Regions from separate parts of the Pseudoalteromonas sp. SG45-5 genome, predicted to be linked through region 3. Evidence: predicted binding sites of a transcription regulator. Region 3 holds the regulator's gene; each other region holds the start of a gene.
What was found. Region 3 encodes sigma-54, which starts transcription at its own class of promoters, with help from an activator protein. Its sites were predicted from a motif close to GTTGGCACGNNNNTNGNNT; they were not measured.
Positions count from the first base shown of each region.

Region 1: H5119_RS01470 (PAS domain-containing sensor histidine kinase) is a predicted target of sigma-54. The motif match lies at 2,071-2,089, and genes of this name have one in related genera.
Region 2: H5119_RS14725 (DUF2726 domain-containing protein) is a predicted target of sigma-54. The motif match lies at 2,269-2,287, and genes of this name have one in related genera.
Region 4: fliS (flagellar export chaperone FliS) is a predicted target of sigma-54. The motif match lies at 2,449-2,467, and genes of this name have one in related genera.

Region 1 covers NZ_JACJEM010000003.1:80,176-84,920, reverse strand. The annotation lists gene H5119_RS01480 (GSCFA domain-containing protein) at 1-1,200, opposite strand, end outside; gene H5119_RS01475 (DNA-3-methyladenine glycosylase I) at 1,404-1,991, opposite strand; gene H5119_RS01470 (PAS domain-containing sensor histidine kinase) at 2,125-3,237, shown strand; gene H5119_RS01465 (sigma-54 dependent transcriptional regulator) at 3,234-4,712, shown strand.
Region 2 covers NZ_JACJEM010000046.1:11,864-16,608, forward strand. The annotation lists gene arcB (aerobic respiration two-component sensor histidine kinase ArcB) at 1-1,062, opposite strand, end outside; gene folE2 (GTP cyclohydrolase FolE2) at 1,296-2,216, shown strand; gene H5119_RS14725 (DUF2726 domain-containing protein) at 2,327-2,923, shown strand; gene mtnN (5'-methylthioadenosine/S-adenosylhomocysteine nucleosidase) at 3,034-3,741, shown strand; gene H5119_RS14735 (regulatory signaling modulator protein AmpE) at 3,742-4,686, shown strand.
Region 3 covers NZ_JACJEM010000050.1:27,117-31,861, forward strand. The annotation lists gene kdsC (3-deoxy-manno-octulosonate-8-phosphatase KdsC) at 1-362, shown strand, start outside; gene lptC (LPS export ABC transporter periplasmic protein LptC) at 359-913, shown strand; gene lptA (lipopolysaccharide transport periplasmic protein LptA) at 903-1,448, shown strand; gene lptB (LPS export ABC transporter ATP-binding protein) at 1,445-2,170, shown strand; gene H5119_RS15555 (RNA polymerase factor sigma-54) at 2,240-3,739, shown strand; gene hpf (ribosome hibernation promoting factor) at 3,765-4,052, shown strand; gene ptsN (PTS IIA-like nitrogen regulatory protein PtsN) at 4,057-4,509, shown strand; gene rapZ (RNase adapter RapZ) at 4,529-4,745, shown strand, end outside.
Region 4 covers NZ_JACJEM010000003.1:85,526-90,270, forward strand. The annotation lists gene H5119_RS01480 (GSCFA domain-containing protein) at 1-292, shown strand, start outside; gene H5119_RS01485 (sigma-54-dependent Fis family transcriptional regulator) at 660-2,096, opposite strand; gene fliS (flagellar export chaperone FliS) at 2,509-2,895, shown strand; gene H5119_RS01495 (hypothetical protein) at 2,904-3,227, shown strand; gene pseB (UDP-N-acetylglucosamine 4,6-dehydratase (inverting)) at 3,277-4,278, shown strand; gene pseC (UDP-4-amino-4,6-dideoxy-N-acetyl-beta-L-altrosamine transaminase) at 4,292-4,745, shown strand, end outside.

The sequences.
Region 1 (4,745 bases), on a different contig from region 3:
ATCTGGATTCGGCCAAAAGACGGCGCTAGGGTCGGGTTTTTTATTTGCGTTGTAACGGGCGCAACTATCAATGTAATTTCGTTCATACTCACAAATATTAGTGAGTGCCTCAGACCATATTTCTTCTGTAATCGAATCGGCTTTAAATTGCTCAATGATAGATTGCTTAATAAACTTAATAAGGTCAAATAGCGTATTGTGGTATTTAAGCTCGGGGTCATTCGTTTGAATATGTTCAAGAAACATATTTTCGATGGCACTATTTTTAATAATCGCTTTTAAAAGGTAAGCCAAATGTCGCAAGTTAGTAACTTTATTATCTAACGCAATATCAATACAGTCATCGTCATTGCGTTTAATAAATGTTTTAGTTAATTCAGGGAACCCATCAAATGCGATAGAAGTTGTCCCAGGGGTAAAGTGTTCGTCGGCTACTTTCTTCCAGTGCAGTTCACTAGGTAAAAAACATAATGTTAAAGAATAGCGAGCTTTCCCTTTATTCGCAGGCATTGCTTTATGGGCAAGTTGATGGGGATTGAAAATAATTGAGTCCCCTTTATTTGGTTTAATCAAACTTGGCGAAAAATTGATGTCGTAATGTTTGCACAAAGGAGCAATGTCTATATTTCTCTTGTTTATATTATTAAATATATAGCCAATGTCTTTGAGTTTATCTGTGGATTCTTTGTCTAATACTGCGGTGCTACTGCCGTGTTCATCATAACCATTTAAGTAGGTTATAAGTTTTAAGTGATTTTTAGGACCGCCATCACAATGCCACTTTGAAAAGTAAGTATCTTTTTCTATGTCATCTTCAAGTTTATGCATTGCCCACCACAATACACAATATTCACTTTTAAAATAAGATCTTAGATGGTCATCTACTTCTTGCGTTAATATGTAAGGCAAAAATGACTTTAATATAGCGGGGTCTTTTAGTGCTTCTTTATCTTTATTATATTCAGAAATTAAAGTATCGCACAGAAGCTCAGGTACATTATTTTTTACGACATGTTTATGGGCATTTATTAATGGCGTGTTGATTATATCGCGTCGAAAAGCGTTGGTAGCCCTATAATTTAAATTGGTATAGCCTTGGTTTATTTCATAGTGATGCGCCGTATTAACATTAGAGCTTTTAAGCAAGCAGTAACGTATATCATCTATTTCTAATACTTCTTCCGTAGTTATCTGTACCATTATTCTAGCCTTGTTCTATTAATTATCTAATATGATAGACATTATGCATATTGCGAGCCAAAGCTTTATTGCTAAATTTGACTTTTAAAAGGGTCACTTCCTTTGGTATTAAATTCATTGAAGCGTTTTTATTGAGGTTACTGTAAGTTAGTGAGTTAAATTTTAATATAGTATAAAAATACTTTAGGACAACTAAATAGGTTCTAATACTCTGAAATTATTTCATTTTTTCTAAAGCAATCATTACTGTGATCGTTAACCATGCCGCAAGCTTGCATATAAGCGTATACCGTTGTTGGTCCTAAAAATTTAAATCCACGTTTTTTTAAATCTTTAGCAAATGCTGTAGATTCCTCTGTAATTGCAGGGTAATCATCAATATTATTTAACTGACTCACCAGCTGCTTATTGCTTACAAATTGCCATTGGTAATTGCTAAAACTAGCAAACTCTTTTTGTATCTCAATAAAGCGCTTTGCATTATTAACAGTCGCTGCGATTTTTAAACGATTTCGTACAATGTCTTTGTTAAGCATTAAGCGCTCTATGTCATCGTGTGTGAATGAAGCTACTTTTTCTACATCAAAATTAGCAAATGCTTTTTTATATCCATCACGTTTTTTTAAAATGGTATACCAACTCAACCCCGCCTGTGCTGATTCAAGTGTGATAAATTCAAATAGTGTTTGATCGTTATAAAGCGGCACGCCCCACTCTTGATCATGATAGGCCACATAGTCAGGTTTAGTGGTATCTAACCATGGACATCGGCACTTCTTTTGTTCTGTCATTAGTCACTCTTTATTTGTAGGCGTCATTTTTATGTCGCGCATTATTTTGTGTAACACGATGAAAATTATAAAATAAAACTTTGGTACAAATTGTGCATTTAGCTCTATATAGACATCAATTAGAGATTTGATTATGGCCCTTGCTACTGTGCTAAAACCACTGTTTATTTCTGCAAATCAGTATAACCCATGTTTACTTCAAGAGGAGTATGTTGGGGAATTAAGTGATCTGCGTAAGCAGGCGAGTTGGCTTTCACATTTGGTTGATACCATGCCTGCGGGTGTCGTGGTACTCGATGGCAAAGGGTTGATTGCTAAAGCGAATCAAATTGCTATGGATATGTTAGGTGAGCCGCTTGAAGGCGAAAAGTGGTTTAATGTTATCCAACGCTCTTTTAGACCACATCAAGATGATGGTCATGAAGTCTCTTTAAAAGATGGTCGATTAATTAAGCTCGACATCACCGCATTAGCTCCAGAGCCGGGGCAACTTATTTTAATGACAGATTTAACAGAAACGCGCCGTTTACAAAAGCGTGTTGCTCATATGCAACGATTGAGTGCGCTAGGTAAAATGGTGGCATCATTGGCGCATCAAGTGCGAACGCCATTGTCTGCGGCCATGCTTTACGCTGCTAATTTAGGGTCAAAGCGCTTACCAGAAGCCTCTCGTGATACCTTTCAAACTAAGTTGATGTCGCGATTAAAAGATTTAGAAACCCAAGTGAACGACATGTTGTTATTCGCTAAAAGTGGTGACCAGCATGTTGTAGAGCAAGTATCCATGCAGCAGCTACTTAGTGAAGTAAAAGTAGGAGCCGATGTAATGGTTACGCTAAATGAAAGCGAGCTAGACGTTAGCTTACCCGAGCCTGACATACAGATCACGGGTAATAAAACAGCAATTGCCAGCGCTATACAAAATTTAATACACAACAGTATTCAAGTGATTGGGGCAGGTGCCAAGGTTCATTTGAGCGCATCAACGGATAGAAAAGATCATGACTTTGTGCGTATTAGTGTCAGCGATAACGGCCCTGGTATTGATTTAGGGAAAGCCGATAAAATATTTGAACCATTTTTTACAACTAAAAGCCAAGGCACGGGTTTAGGTTTAGCGGTGGTTAGTTCTGTCGCTCATGCACACCAAGGACGTGTTGAAGTTGATAATAATACACACGGTGGGGCTTGCTTTAGTTTGCTTTTGCCAATTCGTACAGCATCTAAATTAGAGGAATCATTATGAGTAACACTATTTTAGTTGTAGAAGATGATGCAGGGCTACGAGAAGCCTTAATTGATACACTTGAAATGTCAGGTATTGACTGCGTAGCAGCGAATAGCGCTGAGCAAGCTATGTTATTGCTAAAAAAAGAGTCATTTTCATTGGTGGTGAGTGATGTACAAATGGGCGCAATGAGCGGCCTAGATTTACTTCGCAGTATAAAATTAAATCATCCAGACTTACCTGTTTTAATGATGACAGCTTATGCCACAATTGATGATGCCGTGGAAGCAATGCGCTTAGGGGCTATTGATTACATGGCAAAACCATTTGCACCAGAAGTGCTATTGAACATGGTGAGTCGCTATTTACCTGAAAAACCAAAAGAGACAGACGGTCCTATTGTTGCCGATCCAACCAGTATTCAGCTATTAGAACTTGCCAGTAAAGTTGCACGTTCTGAAGCCAGTGTCATGGTGCTTGGACCAAGCGGGTCTGGTAAAGAGGTTTTAGCACGTTATATTCACGATAAATCAAATCGCTGTAATGAACCATTTGTTGCTATTAACTGTGCAGCTATTCCTGAAAATATGCTTGAAGCCACTTTGTTTGGCTACGAAAAGGGCGCATTTACAGGTGCAATCCAGGCGTGTCCAGGAAAATTTGAACAAGCTCAAGGTGGTACGATTTTACTTGATGAAATTACCGAAATGGATTTAGCTTTACAAGCTAAACTACTGCGCGTGTTACAAGAGCGTGAAGTTGAGCGTTTAGGCGGTCGTAAAACAATTCAGCTTGATGTGCGAGTATTAGCAACCAGTAACCGCGATTTAAAAGAAGCGGTTGCTAAAAATCAATTTAGAGAAGATCTATATTATCGCCTCAATGTTTTTCCATTAATGTGGAGACCATTGTGTCAGCGCCCAGGTGATATTGTTATATTAGCTAAGCATTTAATTGAACGTCATATAACTAAAAGCAAAGAGCCGATGGCTTATTTGGATAAAGTAGCTGAAGAAAAGCTACTGGCCCATACTTGGCCTGGTAATGTTCGCGAACTTGATAACGTGATTCAGCGTGCTCTTATATTACGAACAGGCGACACCATAAACGAACATGCTATTTTCATTGAAAATTTAGCACCGAGTAATTTTGTTATGGACGCTACATCTACATCTGTCCTCGAAGCTGAAAAAGCATCAGAGATTTCAACAGAAAATAAAGAAAAAAGCACGTTAAGTTCAGCTTATTATGATAAGCAAAACGATGATGAAAAAAATATAACGGCTGATCAGCCAAAGCATGATTTACTCGCAGCTGAGACCGGAAGTTATAAAGATGAGCTTAAAGATAAAGAGCATCGCATCATTTTAGAAACACTTGCACGCTGCCAAGGTAAACGAAAAGATGTGGCAGAGACGCTGGGTATTAGCCCTCGTACTTTACGGTATAAATTAGCGCAAATGCGTGATCTAGGTATTTCTCTTCCAGCATAACCTTTCTTAAACCCTAAATTCAAGCCGTTGAAT
Region 2 (4,745 bases), on a different contig from region 3:
GTCAGAGACATTAATAGGATTAGTTGCTATATCAAGCTGCTCTCGGTCTATTTTGTCTAAATCTATAATATCGTTAAAAATATTACCTAGCGTTTCAGCGCTCGAAAAAATTGTATTACTCCAGCTACGCTGTTGTTTATCTAGATCTGTATCAAGCAGCATACGCGTTAACCCTACAATACCATTTAGCGGTGTCCGCAATTCGTGGCTGAGGGTGGCAATAAATTTCCCTTTATCTTTATAGGCGGTTTCGAGTGCTTGAGCGGCCTCTTTACGGCTCGTAATATCACGGCCAAAGCCAAGTAAGCCAATATAATCACCTTCGTCATTAATGAAAGGAAGTTTACGCAACTCAAACCAACGTTTTTCACCTTCAACATCGTAGCCAACATCAATTGTTATCGCTTGATGGGTTTGCTCTACCTGCTTATCTGTTTCTAGTACTTCAGACAAAAACTCACTTGGAAACGTTTGCTCTGCCGTTTTACCAATAAGCTCAGCACTCGTTTTACCCATCACCTCTTCAAACATTTTATTACAACCCGCAAATACGCCATTATTATCACGGTAATAAAATAAATCAGGGGACGAATCAACAATTGAGCGTAATAACATACCTTGCTGCGCAAGCTCTTGCTGCGTTTTTTTACGCTCTGCTATCTCTTTACGAAGCTCTTCAATTGCACGGTGTTTAGCATGAAACGCCATTTTACGTTCGTCGATCTCAACATTTAATCGACTAATGTTATCTTTGAGTGTTTGGTTTAATAGTTTTTCCTGCTTAGTCGCACTATCAAGATAAGCATACGAAGCATCTAATTGACGAATTGAATTTAATAATACACTGATGACTAACGGAGAAACCACTGCGGTAAAAAAGATGACGGCTAAAATATCAACAAGGTGAATTTCCCCTACAGCCACATAATAAAACATGCTTGATAAAATAAGCGACGCTGTCAGAAATAGCGTATAACAAGCAACGGCCGCTTTAAACTCACCAAATCGAGTTATCAGGCTAGAAAGAATTCGAACCCAAGGGCTCAAAGAGTAATCGGTCATAGTTAAGTTTATCTCTTAGCTGTGTGCTTAAATATAAATAGAGCAGAACAAAATACTAAACATATTATTTTCGCCGATTTTAGCATTTTTCTATTCGCTATTTTCATGTTGTGCGACAAAAATAGAAAAAATTCACCTTTGAAGATAACGACAGTTAAAAGTCTTCGTTTCAGGTAGTGGTTATTTCATGTAAAATACGTCGCTTTATCATTGCTAATAACGAGTAACATACCATGCAAACTAACATGCCCGACATAGCCGACACGGCTCCCGCCTTACAAACCGGTAAGTTAGACTGGGTTGGCATGGCTGAAATTGAGCTGCCATTTATTTTTGAATCGCGCGACCTTGCTCCCGTTACCGTTAATGCGAAAGCCCGCGCATTTGTAAACTTACATAAAGAAGATGCTAAAGGCATTCATATGTCGCGCTTATATTTAGCACTCGATGTACTTTCAACCGAGCAACAAGTTAATCCGCAGACGTTAGCTAACACACTCAATACCTTTATTAGTAGCCATGAAAATCTCAGTGACAAAGCGCAAATAGAGTTTAAATTTGAATTACCACTGCGCCGAAAATCACTATTGAGTGGTAAAGTCGGCTGGAAGAGCTATCCATTAACATTAACCAGTACTATTGAGCACAATATAATTAGCTATGAGTTAACCGTCGATGTTACCTACTCATCAACTTGCCCATGCTCGGCAGCTCTCGCGCGTCAGCTTATACAAAATGCATTTAACGAAAAATTCGATCAAGATACATTAAGTCAAAAAGATGTTCACGAATGGCTTGGTACTACGCAAGGTATTGTTGCAACACCTCATTCTCAGCGTTCAATTGCTAATGTAAAGGTTAAACTCAATAATGATATTAACGAGTTTGATGTTGTAAACTTAATTAATACTCTTGAAAATGAGCTCAAAACACCTGTTCAGGCTGCTGTAAAGCGAGAAGACGAACAGGAATTTGCTCGTTTAAATGGTCAAAATCTGATGTTTTGTGAAGACGCAGCTCGCAAAATAAAAGCGAGTCTTGAAGCAAGCAACTATGCCGATTATTGGTTGCAAATCAATCATTATGAATCATTACATGCTCACGATGCCGTCGCGATAGCAGTGAAAGGAATTGAAAACGGATACAAAGCGTAAATTCAATTGCATATTAAAAAAGATACGGCGGTAAATTCTTAACTGGCACTATTTAGGCACATAAATTGCTATATAAAATTAGTGTCAATTTGTTGTTGTGGAGTTACCGTATGGAGTTCGCTTTATTATCAATTTTAGTATTAGTGGTAGGCGCATCAATCTTTGTGTCAAAGTTTAATGATGATGGCGGAAACCCTTATCCTTTTACGCGTAAGCAAAGTGTATTTACGCAAGTAGAAAGTGCGTTTTTAAATTTACTTGAACGTGCTGTTGGCGACCAATACAAAATAGTTAGCCGCGTTAAGCTAATCGATGTAATTGACTGCAAAGAAGGTTTATCTGTTAAATCTAAACGAGCTGCAATTGCTAAGGCAAAAAACAAACAGCTTGATTTTGTATTAATAGATAAAGAAAAAATGACCATAGTGGCTGCCGTTGATCTCGTAAACAACGCGAATAAAGACGGTCATAAAGCGCAGCGAGATTGGTTTGTTAATGGGGCATTAGAAGCTGCCGGCATTCCACATATTCGTATGAAAGTAAAATCAGGGTATCGCCCTTCAGAAGTGCGCAATGCCATTATGTTTAAGCTTGGTAAGCTTGGCTCTTCACAAACACAGCGTCCTGTTCGTAATCGCGTAAGCAAACCAGCGGTGCTATCACCATCGCAAGCTAAAGCTCATTCTACAGCATTAGCTGAAATTTAAATCTGGCATTAATACATAAAAAAGCGAGCTGTTTAAAACTGCTCGCTTTTTTGTTTTTTATAACTAACTTCACGTATAATAAATTTATTCAAACTCAGGAATTTAAAACTATGAACGTTGGTATTATTGGCGCAATGGAGCCAGAAGTTAAAATTTTGCGTGAAGCCATGCAAAATCCACAAATTTTGACTAAAGCAGGTTTCACTTTTTATACTGGCGAATTGGCTGGTAATACAGTCACACTCGTTCAATCTGGTATTGGAAAAGTAGCCTCAACTATTGCAACTACCTTACTTATCGATAACTTTAAACCTGATTGTGTTATCAATACGGGTTCTGCAGGTGGTTTTGATCCATCACTTAGCGTTGGCGATGTAGTAATTTCATCAGAAGTACGTCATCACGATGTAGATGTAACTGCTTTTGGTTATGAGATTGGCCAAGTACCACAAATGCCAGCAGGCTTTACAGCTCACCCTAAATTGGTTGAAGCTGCGCAGCAAACAATTACACAAATTAGTGATGTTAAAACATTAGTAGGTCTAATTTGTACTGGTGATACATTTATGTGTGATCCTGTACGTATTGATAAAGCACGTAATGACTTTCCTACAATGCTTGCTGTTGAAATGGAAGGCGCTTCAATAGCGCAGACGTGTTTTACACTAAGCACCCCGTTTGTGGTTATCCGTTCGATGTCAGATATTGCTGGCAAAGAATCTCCGCAATCGTTTGAAGAATACCTAGAAACCGCATCAATCAATTCATCTAAAATGGTTGTTGCACTTCTAGAAAAACTAACCGCTGTTAAGCTTTAAATGCTTAGCAATATTGTTCAAAACCATTTGGACTTTATTGCCTTTATTATAGCGCTCCTTGCTGAGCGCTTTATTCCTTTAGTTAGTTGGTATCATCCAAGTACAGCCTTAGTCGCTATTTTTCGCGCAATTGGAAAGCGCACTTATAAGCCTAAAGAACCTGATAATTATCAATACTTGGCCGCAATGCTAGCTAGCACGCTTATTTTAAGTATTGTACTCATTATTGTTGTACTAATATTAGAGTTTGCTTTTTACCCTGAACTACTCGCAGGGCTTATTTTATACCTCTGCCTAGAAAGCAAAAGCGTAGACAAAAAAGCGATTCGCATTGCAAAGTTAACTAAACAAAACCAAAAATCTGCTGCTCGCGAACTTTTAAAACCGCTACTGGCCCGTGACGTGAGCCAACTCTCTGCCCCTGGAATTATTAAAGCACTCATAGAGAGCTTAATATTACGCAGCGCTCGTTATTACTTTGTTGTTATATTTATATTTTTAGTACTTGGCCCAATAGCTGTGCTCGCCTATCGATTATTAACTTTGATTCAATATGCATGGCGTTCTGAAATAACTCCCAACAGTCCTTTTTTAGCACCACTTAAAATGATTCTCTTTGCTATAGAGTTTATTCCTATACGTTTACTTGCATTCACGGTGATTATCAGTAATGAAAGTAAACTCGCAGTACATTATATAAAGCATTACGGAAGGCACTTTTATCAAACAAATACCGGTTGGCTGCTAAGTGCTTTTTCTGCCTCGCTGGGAATACAATTAGGGGGACCTGCGATATATTTTGGCAAACGATTTAATAAAATGCGTATTGGTACTGACAGACTTCCTGTTGCAGATGATGTGCCGACTATAATTAATAGGTTAAACCAAATTCGTGCATTTTGGTTGTTAGTAATTATGGCTGTTGAAGTATTAAAAATAATTTAATACCAATCTGTTTATATATGGGGTCTATTTAACGTTAATAAAATTACGCTAGAATTAGG
Region 3 (4,745 bases):
GCTTTAACGTTGCGGTTATTACTGGACGTCACTCGCAAATTGTACAAAACCGTATGAGTAGCTTGACCATACAACACATCTACCAAGGTCAAGAAAATAAACTCGTTGCTTATGAAGAACTAAAACATAAACTTGATCTAACGGATGAACAAATTGCTTATATTGGTGATGATGGTCCTGACATGCCAGTGATGGAATTAGTCGGTTTTGCAGTCGCTGTTAACGATGCTCACCCGCTAATTAAGCGCCTGTCACACTACACCACACAAATGCCTGGCGGCTTCGGTGCAGTAAGAGAGCTTACAGACTTATTAATGCTAGAAAATGGGCACCCACTGACCACACAAGGTACAAGTTCATGAATATAGCGCGCATAATATTAAGCGTTTTATTCATCAGCTGTATGGTTTGGCTTTGGTACCCTTATTTTACGCAAACAAACATTACTACACAGAGCACATCTGAGGTTATAGCTGAGCCTGATTATACTGCAATAGAACTAAAACAAACTGCGTATGATGAGCAGGGCAAAATAAGTCACAAAGTGACAGCTGCCAAAATGGAGTTATATCAACAATTAGGTTTTACCTTTTTTGAAAAACCTATTTTTACTTTATATAACGAAAAACAGGCTTGGCGCATAAATGCTGATGAAGCAACCCTGTACGAAGGCAAACAATTAGTTTTAGAAGGTAATGTTGTCGCTAAAAATCTAACAGATAAAGCAATGATAGAAAAAATCAATGCCGATAATATTCAAGTAGATATAAAGCTACTGACAATGCGCTCAGAGCAACCTGTAGTTGTAACTGGACCTAATTTAAAGATCACTGGTAAAGGCCTTGAAGCCGATCTTAAAACCGAAGTGATAAAACTTATTAACCATACGCGAACCATATATTATGACCAATAAATTTTCAAAAATACTTATTATCCCAACGTTTTTATTAGCATTTAACAGTAATGCAGCAGAGCAGTCGACTCAACCGGCTGCCAACCAAATCTCAATAAGTGCCGATAAACAAGAAGGTCAATTAAAAGCCAATGTGGGTATTTTCGAGAAAAATGTAGAAATTATTCACGGAAATCGCCGCATTACCGCCGACCGCTTAGAAGTACACAAACGCGAAGAGCTCGGTGATAATAAGCAGCTATTAATTGCCACAGGCAGTCCGGCACATTTTGAAGAAAAACAACCCGACGGCACGACTATGAGCGCCAGTGCTGATGAAGTGCGTTACGATGTATCTAAGCGTTTTTTAACGCTTGTTGGTAATGCGCAAGTATCGCAAGCTGGGCAAAAAATAAATGCAAAAAGTATTACTTACGACATAGAACAGCAATTAATTAGCGCTGAAAAAGATGAAAATTCAACGGATCGCGTTCACACAATTTTAGTGCCTATTGAAGCTAAAAAAAGTAAAACAAGCGATAAAGGCCAACCATGAGCACATTAAAAGCAGAACTATTAGCCAAAAGCTATAAAGGCCGAGAAGTTGTAAAAAACGTCGGCCTTGAAGTTAAAGCTGGCAGTATTGTTGGCTTACTTGGCCCAAACGGCGCTGGTAAAACCACCACGTTTTATATGATTGTGGGCTTAGTACCTAGCGATAAAGGAAAAATATCTATCGACGATAACGATATTACTCTTTTACCTATGCACAGTCGTGCTAGATTAGGCATAGGCTACTTACCACAAGAGTCTTCAATTTTTAGAAAGCTAACTGTTTATCAAAACTTAATGGCAATTTTAGAAACACGTAAAGAACTTAAGAAGCAGCAAAGAGAAGATACGCTAAATAATTTATTAGACGAATTTAATATTCAACATATCCGTGACAGCCAAGGTATGGCGTTATCGGGTGGTGAACGTCGCCGCGTAGAGATAGCCCGTGCATTAGCGGCTAATCCCAAGTTTATATTATTAGATGAACCGTTTGCGGGCGTTGACCCAATCTCTGTACTTGATATAAAAAAAATCATAGAACATCTCAAAAATCGTGGGATTGGTGTGTTAATTACCGATCATAACGTAAGAGAAACCCTTGATGTTTGCGAAAAAGCCTACATTGTTTCTCATGGGGAGCTGATTGCATCAGGTACTCCAGAACACGTATTAAATGACAAAACAGTACGCGATGTTTACTTAGGCGAGCAATTTAGGCTGTAACATTTACGCCATGTCTTTAAGCATCTGCTAGTATTAATTATAACAACATAAAAGGATTGTTAGAGATACATGAGGCAATCACTACAGCTGCGCATGGGCCAGCAACTTACAATGACTCCACAATTGCAACAAGCTATTCGTTTGTTGCAACTCAGTACATTGGATCTCCAGCAAGAAATACAAGAAGCGCTCGACAGCAACCCACTTTTAGAGGTTGAGGAACAAGACTATTCTGAAGACGCTGCAGGTAAAAATGAACAAAAAGCAGACACCGATGATATAACTGTTAGCGCATCTGCCGACGATGCTCCAAGCGAATACGAACAAGACAGCGGCGAAGCACTTGCTAAAGATACGGTAAGTGACGACATGGCGATGGATGTTAGCTGGGACGAGTACATGAGTGCAGCTCCAGCCTCTTCATCAGGTCCAATGCCTGAAGACGAGTCTATATACCAAGGTGCATCAACGGAAACGCTCCACGAGTATTTAATGTGGCAACTTCAACTAACGCCATTTAGCCCTACTGATGAAGCGATTGCGATTGCTATTGTGGAAGCCGTAGATGATTCAGGCATTTTAACACTAAGTTGTGAAGAGATTCTCGAAAGCTTCAACCAAGAAAACGAAGATGATAATGAAGTTGAACTTGATGAAATAGAAGCTGTTTTAAAACGCATTCAATTATTTGATCCGGTCGGTATAGCAGCGCGTAGTTTACAAGAGTGTTTGTGCATTCAACTTAATCAGTTTGATAAAGAAACACCCTATATTAATGAAACAAAAATGATTTTAACCGAGCACATAGACTTATTAGCAGCTCGCGACTATCGTACATTAATGAAAAAAACGAAGCTCAAAGAGGAAGAGCTTAAAGAAGTAATGACACTTATTCATACGCTAAACCCAAAGCCTGCAGATACGATTGTTAGGGAAGAGTCTGAGTATGTAATTCCTGATGTGTCAGTGAAAAAAATTAAAGGCCGCTGGGTTGTTGAACTAAATCCAGATAGCATGCCAAAAATTCGCGTAAACAGCCAATATGCTGCGATGTCTCGCACTGTTAAATCAAGCGGTGATAGCCAGTTTATACGCTCGCATTTACAAGAAGCTAAATGGTTTATTAAAAGCTTAGAAAGCAGAAACGATACATTATTAAAAGTAACTAACTGTATTGTTAAGCAGCAGCAAGGCTTTTTTGAACATGGTCCTGAGGCCATGAAACCTATGGTTTTAAATGATGTTGCTGAAATGGTGGAAATGCACGAATCAACTATTTCGCGTGTAACCACTCAAAAGTATATGCATACACCTCGGGGGATATTTGAGCTTAAATACTTTTTCTCAAGTCATGTAAGTACCGAAAATGGCGGTGAATGCTCATCTACAGCAATACGTGCACTTATCAGAAAATTAATCGCTGCAGAAAACTCAGCAAAACCATTGAGTGATAGCAAAATAGCGGATATATTGGCTGAGCAAGGAATTAAAGTAGCGAGACGTACAATCGCAAAATATCGCGAATCTCTGGCTATTCCACCGTCAAATCAGCGAAAAAGTCTGATTTAAGACGCAAACAAAGAGGGTAATGCTTATGCAACTAAACTTAACTGGTCGTCACGTAGAATTAACTGATTCACTAAGAGACTATATAAATACCAAATTTGCGAAGCTAGAAAGACACTCTGATCATATTAATAATGTTCATGTCATTCTTGATGTAGAAAAACTAAGCCAAAAAGCAGAAGCAACAATACATGTAAGTGGTGCTGAGTTATTTGCCTCAACTGAGCATCAAGACATGTACGCTGCCATCGATTCGCTGATTGATAAGCTCGATCGCCAAGTAATTAAACACAAAGAGAAGCTTGCTCGACACTAATATGATGAAATTAAGCTCACTTATATGCCAGGACTGCAGCAAAGCTGCGGTCCTTTTTAATAGCAAAAAAAGAATTTTAGAGCTTATCAGCGAACTTGCTCACGATAAGCTTCCGTACCTTTCTCAACAAGATATTCTTAGCGCTTTACTAAGTAGAGAAAAGCTAGGCAGTACTGGTATAGGTAGAGGCATAGCGATCCCTCACGGGCGCATGAGCGGTGCACAAGAGCCCTTAGCCTTAGTACTCGTTAGTGAAACACCTATTAGCTTTGATGCAATTGATAATCGTCCCGTTGATATTTTTGTTGCACTCATCGTACCAGATGGTGATAACCAGCAGCACTTAAAGACTCTGGCAACCATTGCTGATAAACTTAACGACAAAGAATTTTGTAAGCAATTGCGCAGTGCAAAAACGGATACCGAACTGTATCAAGTTATTGTTAAGCAATCGTGATTAATATAAAGGGTGATAAATGGAGTTAATTATCATAAGTGGCCGATCGGGTTCTGGAAAGTCGGTTGCTTTACGCGTTGTTGAAGACTTAGGTTATTATTGCGTAGATAACATTCCGTTAAATCTGTTACCTTCTTTGGTACGCAGCGTTTCTGATAACTACGATAAAATCGCAGTGAGCATTGATGTACGAAACCTTCCTAAGGAACAAGAACAGTTTAATGATATTCTTGAAT
Region 4 (4,745 bases), on a different contig from region 3:
TAAACAATATAATCCTGATTTTAAACTGATAATTAGTCTTTCGCCGATTCCTTTTTTAGCTACAGGCAGAGCGGATACTCATCATATAATTACAGCAAATACGCATTCAAAAGCCGTTTTAAGAGTTGCAGCTGAAGAGTTGGTCAATAATAATGAGGATATGTATTACCTTCCTAGTTATGAGTTGGTGACCGAATGCACTGAAGATGCCTGGAACTCTGATACACGACATGTAAAACCTGAAACCGTTTCAAAAGTAGTTAATATGTTCAAAGAAATATTCGTTAAGTAACCTGAGATCTGGTTAAGAGATTTACTAACGCATTGAATTATTGTTATATTTAAATTTATTTTCTCTAGCCAGAGATTTTCTGTGAAAACAAGGCGAATTTACGCGCCAATAGCTGGCCTATTGCAAGTAAATTCAACGCAGTTAGCGCTTAAAATAGCTGCTCGAGATAGATTTATTATCCAGAGTTCAGGTTAAGTAATCTAAAAATTTAATGAAGCATTAGAAGCAACGACTCTTTGGGGATTACCAAGTAATGTGCTTTTAGAAAAGAAGATATTGATTTTATGCGGTTATTTTCGATGAGAAAATAGCCGCGATTAAATCGCCCTAGATTGAACAAATTTCAATCCACAAAGGTCAACACGCCCTAGTCTCTCGATAGGTTATACTTTTTCATTTTTTCAACTAAGGTTGTTCTGCGTACACCTAATATTTCAGCAGCACGAGCAACGACGTAATCAAAACGCTCTAGTGCTTGGGTAATTAAGCTAATTTCAAGCTCAGCTAAATACTCTTTAAGTTCGATCCCGTCACCGGGTAGTAAACCACCTCCAGATTGGTTGAATTCAGGCTCAGGCTCTTCGTCATAATCACTAAAACCAGTACTAAATATATCGTTAAACGCATCTTTTTCCATTAACTCTTCTGGGTATTCTGGCTCGTATGCTTCAACCTCAATATAACGATATTTATTAGGTAAATCAGGAATATCAACTACCTTTTCAGGGAACATAATCACCATGCGCTCAACTAAATTAGCGAGTTCACGAATATTCCCAGGCCACGCATGCTCTTTTAGACTATCAACTGCACGCTCGGTAAATTTAGCCGTAGATCCTGTTTGATCATTAACACGGCGCATTAACTCTTTTAGCAGCAATGGAATATCATCAGCGCGCTCACTAAGCGATGGATTTTCGATAGGAAATACATTTAAGCGATAGTATAAATCTTCACGAAAACTACCTTCTTCAATCATATTTTCTAGGTTACGATGCGTTGCAGCAATTACACGTACATCTGCCTGAATCGCCTTAGTACCACCAACACGTTCATAGCTGCGCTCTTGTAAAACACGCAATAACTTTACTTGCATTTGCAATGGCATATCGCCTATTTCATCTAAAAATAGCGTGCCACCTTGTGCTAGTTCAAATCGGCCTTTACGCGCCGAAATAGCCCCTGTAAATGCGCCCTTTTCATGGCCAAACAATTCACTTTCTAAAAGTTCAGCTGGGATCGCACCACAATTGACTGGCACAAACGGCCCAGCGCTTCTTTTTGATAGCAAATGTACATTGCGTGCAACAACTTCTTTGCCAGTTCCCGATTCGCCTAAAATTAAAACATTTGCGTCAGTTTTTGCAACTTGCTCAATTAAAAAGCGTACATCCTTAACTGCATCGGTTTCACCCACAAGGCCATCAAAAGTTTTATGCGGTTTAGAGTGTTTATGGTCACTGGGAAGCATTCGCTGATATTGCTGACAATCGTGAAGCAACTGCGTTGTTACTTCATGACTAAATGGCTCACAAATAAGTCCGACTACATTAGCGATACTAAGTAATGGTTTTAGCGTTTCGCCTATTAGCAAAAATGGCAGTGTTGGATAACACTTAATTAAGCTTTCATGATCGAGTGATTGCAAGGCACCTAAAATTACAATGCATTCTTTTTGTTGATACTTCGCACATTCTTGCTCAAAATTTGCTTCGTCTAAAAGTTGAACTGCTTCACCAATAAAAGTAAGTGATGCATTTAACCCTATCGAGCGGTTGTTATTATTATCTAAAATCAAGATCATATATAGCGAGCCATAATTTCACTAATTTATTTATTAATGAAATTGTAAGCCAGTAAATTTTGGATGCAAGCACTAGCGGCAATTTTTTGACATTAACGCCAAAAAACAGACATATAAATCAAAAAAGCAGTACTTAATAACTAATTAATAACTCTTTACAATCTAGGCATGCACATTAAAGTACTAAAAAATGCTAATTTACATTAAGAGTGTAAATATACCTAACGACCCAACACACGCAAATAACTTGCAATAGTAGTTTTATATCAATAAGAGTAAAATATTTGAAATATGGCATGCATATTTTTTAAAGAAACAAACTTATTTGCCGATAAGTAAACGTTATGTTCATTTTGGAACTAAACTTGCTTAAAGTTTAAGTATTGTAATTAAATTTCTAGGAATTACCTATATGGCACACGCGTCGATAAACAAATACCGTCAAGTCACTGTAAGTAGCGTTAAAGAAATGACGCCTTACGACCAAGTCAAATTAGTGTTTGCAAATATTGTTGGTAAACTTTCAGCAGCAAAAGGCTTCATCCAGCGTAAAGAGTTTGATAAGAAAGGAATTGCTATTTCAGACTGTATTACATTGCTTGGGGCATTACAGCAAGTCCTGAATTTTGAAGGTGATAATGCAGTATCTACAAACTTAGACTCTTTGTACGACTATTGCCAGCGCACGCTTTTGATGGCCAATATGGAAAATAACATAGATAAGCTTGATGAAGTTATCGTGCTGATCAAAGAGATTAAATCAGGTTGGGAAGCAATTCCTCTAGAGCATAGATCTTAGGATTAACCATGTTAGGAAAGTCAATTACTGAGCTATCAATAAACGATTGTCACACCCGTGAACTATGTTTAAAACTTATAGAACTATTATCAGATGACGAAGTGCTGCAAGTTGAAAGCGCTACTCACGCTCATAATGATTTAGATAGCCATTTGAAAGAATCTATCGCAAAAGATGAAAACTTTTATTCCGCCGCAGAGCTTGAATTAATAATTGATCTAATTGGAAAACTATCTGCTAAAATAGAATATGCTAAACAACAAGTTGCAGAAAAAATAATAAGTAAGCAAAAAAGCAATAACGCGGTCAATCAATACAAAGCCAACTCTTAATTTAGAGTATTACTAACTATTAACTAAGCATCCAACGGAGATATACAAAATGTTTAACGGAAAAGTTGTCTTCATAACGGGTGGCACAGGTTCATTCGGTAAAAAGTACGTTAAAACGTTACTTGAGCGTTATCAGCCAAAAAAAATCATAATATTCTCGCGTGATGAACTAAAACAATTTGAAATGCAGCAAGAGTTTGATCAACCTTGTATGCGATATTTTATCGGCGATGTTAGAGATAAAGCTCGCTTACAAAGAGCAATGCGTGGTGTGGATTATGTAATTCATGCAGCAGCACTAAAGCAAGTCCCTGCCGCAGAATACAACCCAATGGAATGCATAAAAACCAACATTAATGGGGCTGAAAATGTAATTGATGCAGCACTTGATAACAATGTTGAAAAAGTCATCGCGCTATCTACCGACAAAGCTGCAAATCCTATTAATTTATACGGTGCCACAAAATTAGCATCAGATAAATTATTTATTGCAGCAAATAATATCGCAGGCGGTCATAGAACTACATTTTCTGTCGTGCGCTACGGTAATGTTGTGTGTTCGAGGGGCTCTGTAGTGCCTATTTTTCAAAAATTTATTGATGAGGGTCGTGATCACATTCCGATTACTCACCTAGAAATGACACGTTTTTGGATTAACTTGCAGCAAGGTGTCGATTTTGTTTTAACCAATTTTGAGCGCATGTTAGGCGGTGAGATCTTTGTTCCTAAAATACCTTCAATCCGAATAATAGATCTAGCAAAAGCCATGGCACCAGACTTACCTATAAAAGACATAGGGATACGACCTGGAGAAAAGCTTCATGAAGTTATGTGCCCTGCCGATTTGTGCTTTGAAACCTATGAATATCATGATCATTACCTTATAGCACCGGGTATTAAATTTAGTAGCCGAAGTAATGACTTTACTGTAAATGCTATTGGTGAAAAAGGACATAAAGTTCCTCAAGGCTTTGAGTATAATTCATTAAATAATCATCATTATATGAGCATTGATGATATAAAAATGTTTAATACACAAGCACTCCTTTAAACAGCAGGTAAACATGATCCCTTATGGTAAACAATCTATATCACAAGCTGATATAGATGCTGTCGTTGGTGTATTGGAATCAGATTGGCTGACCCAAGGGCCAAAAGTGCCAATGTTTGAATCGGCAATTACAAACTATTGTAATGTCGACTTTGCTTGTGCGACAAATAGTGCAACCTCTGCGTTGCATATTGCGTGTTTAGCATTGGATGTTGGCAAAAACGATATAGTATGGACGTCACCCATTTCATTCGTTGCATCGGCTAACTGCGCTTTATATTGTGGTGCAAAAATCGACTTTGTAGATATTGATTTAACGACAGGTAATATGTCAGTTGTCGCACTTGAGAAAAAATTAATTAATGCAAAACAAAAAAACTGTTTGCCAAAAGTAGTTATACCTGTTCATTTAGCTGGTCAATCATGCGATATGCTCGCCATCCATAAGCTAGCAACGCAATACGGAT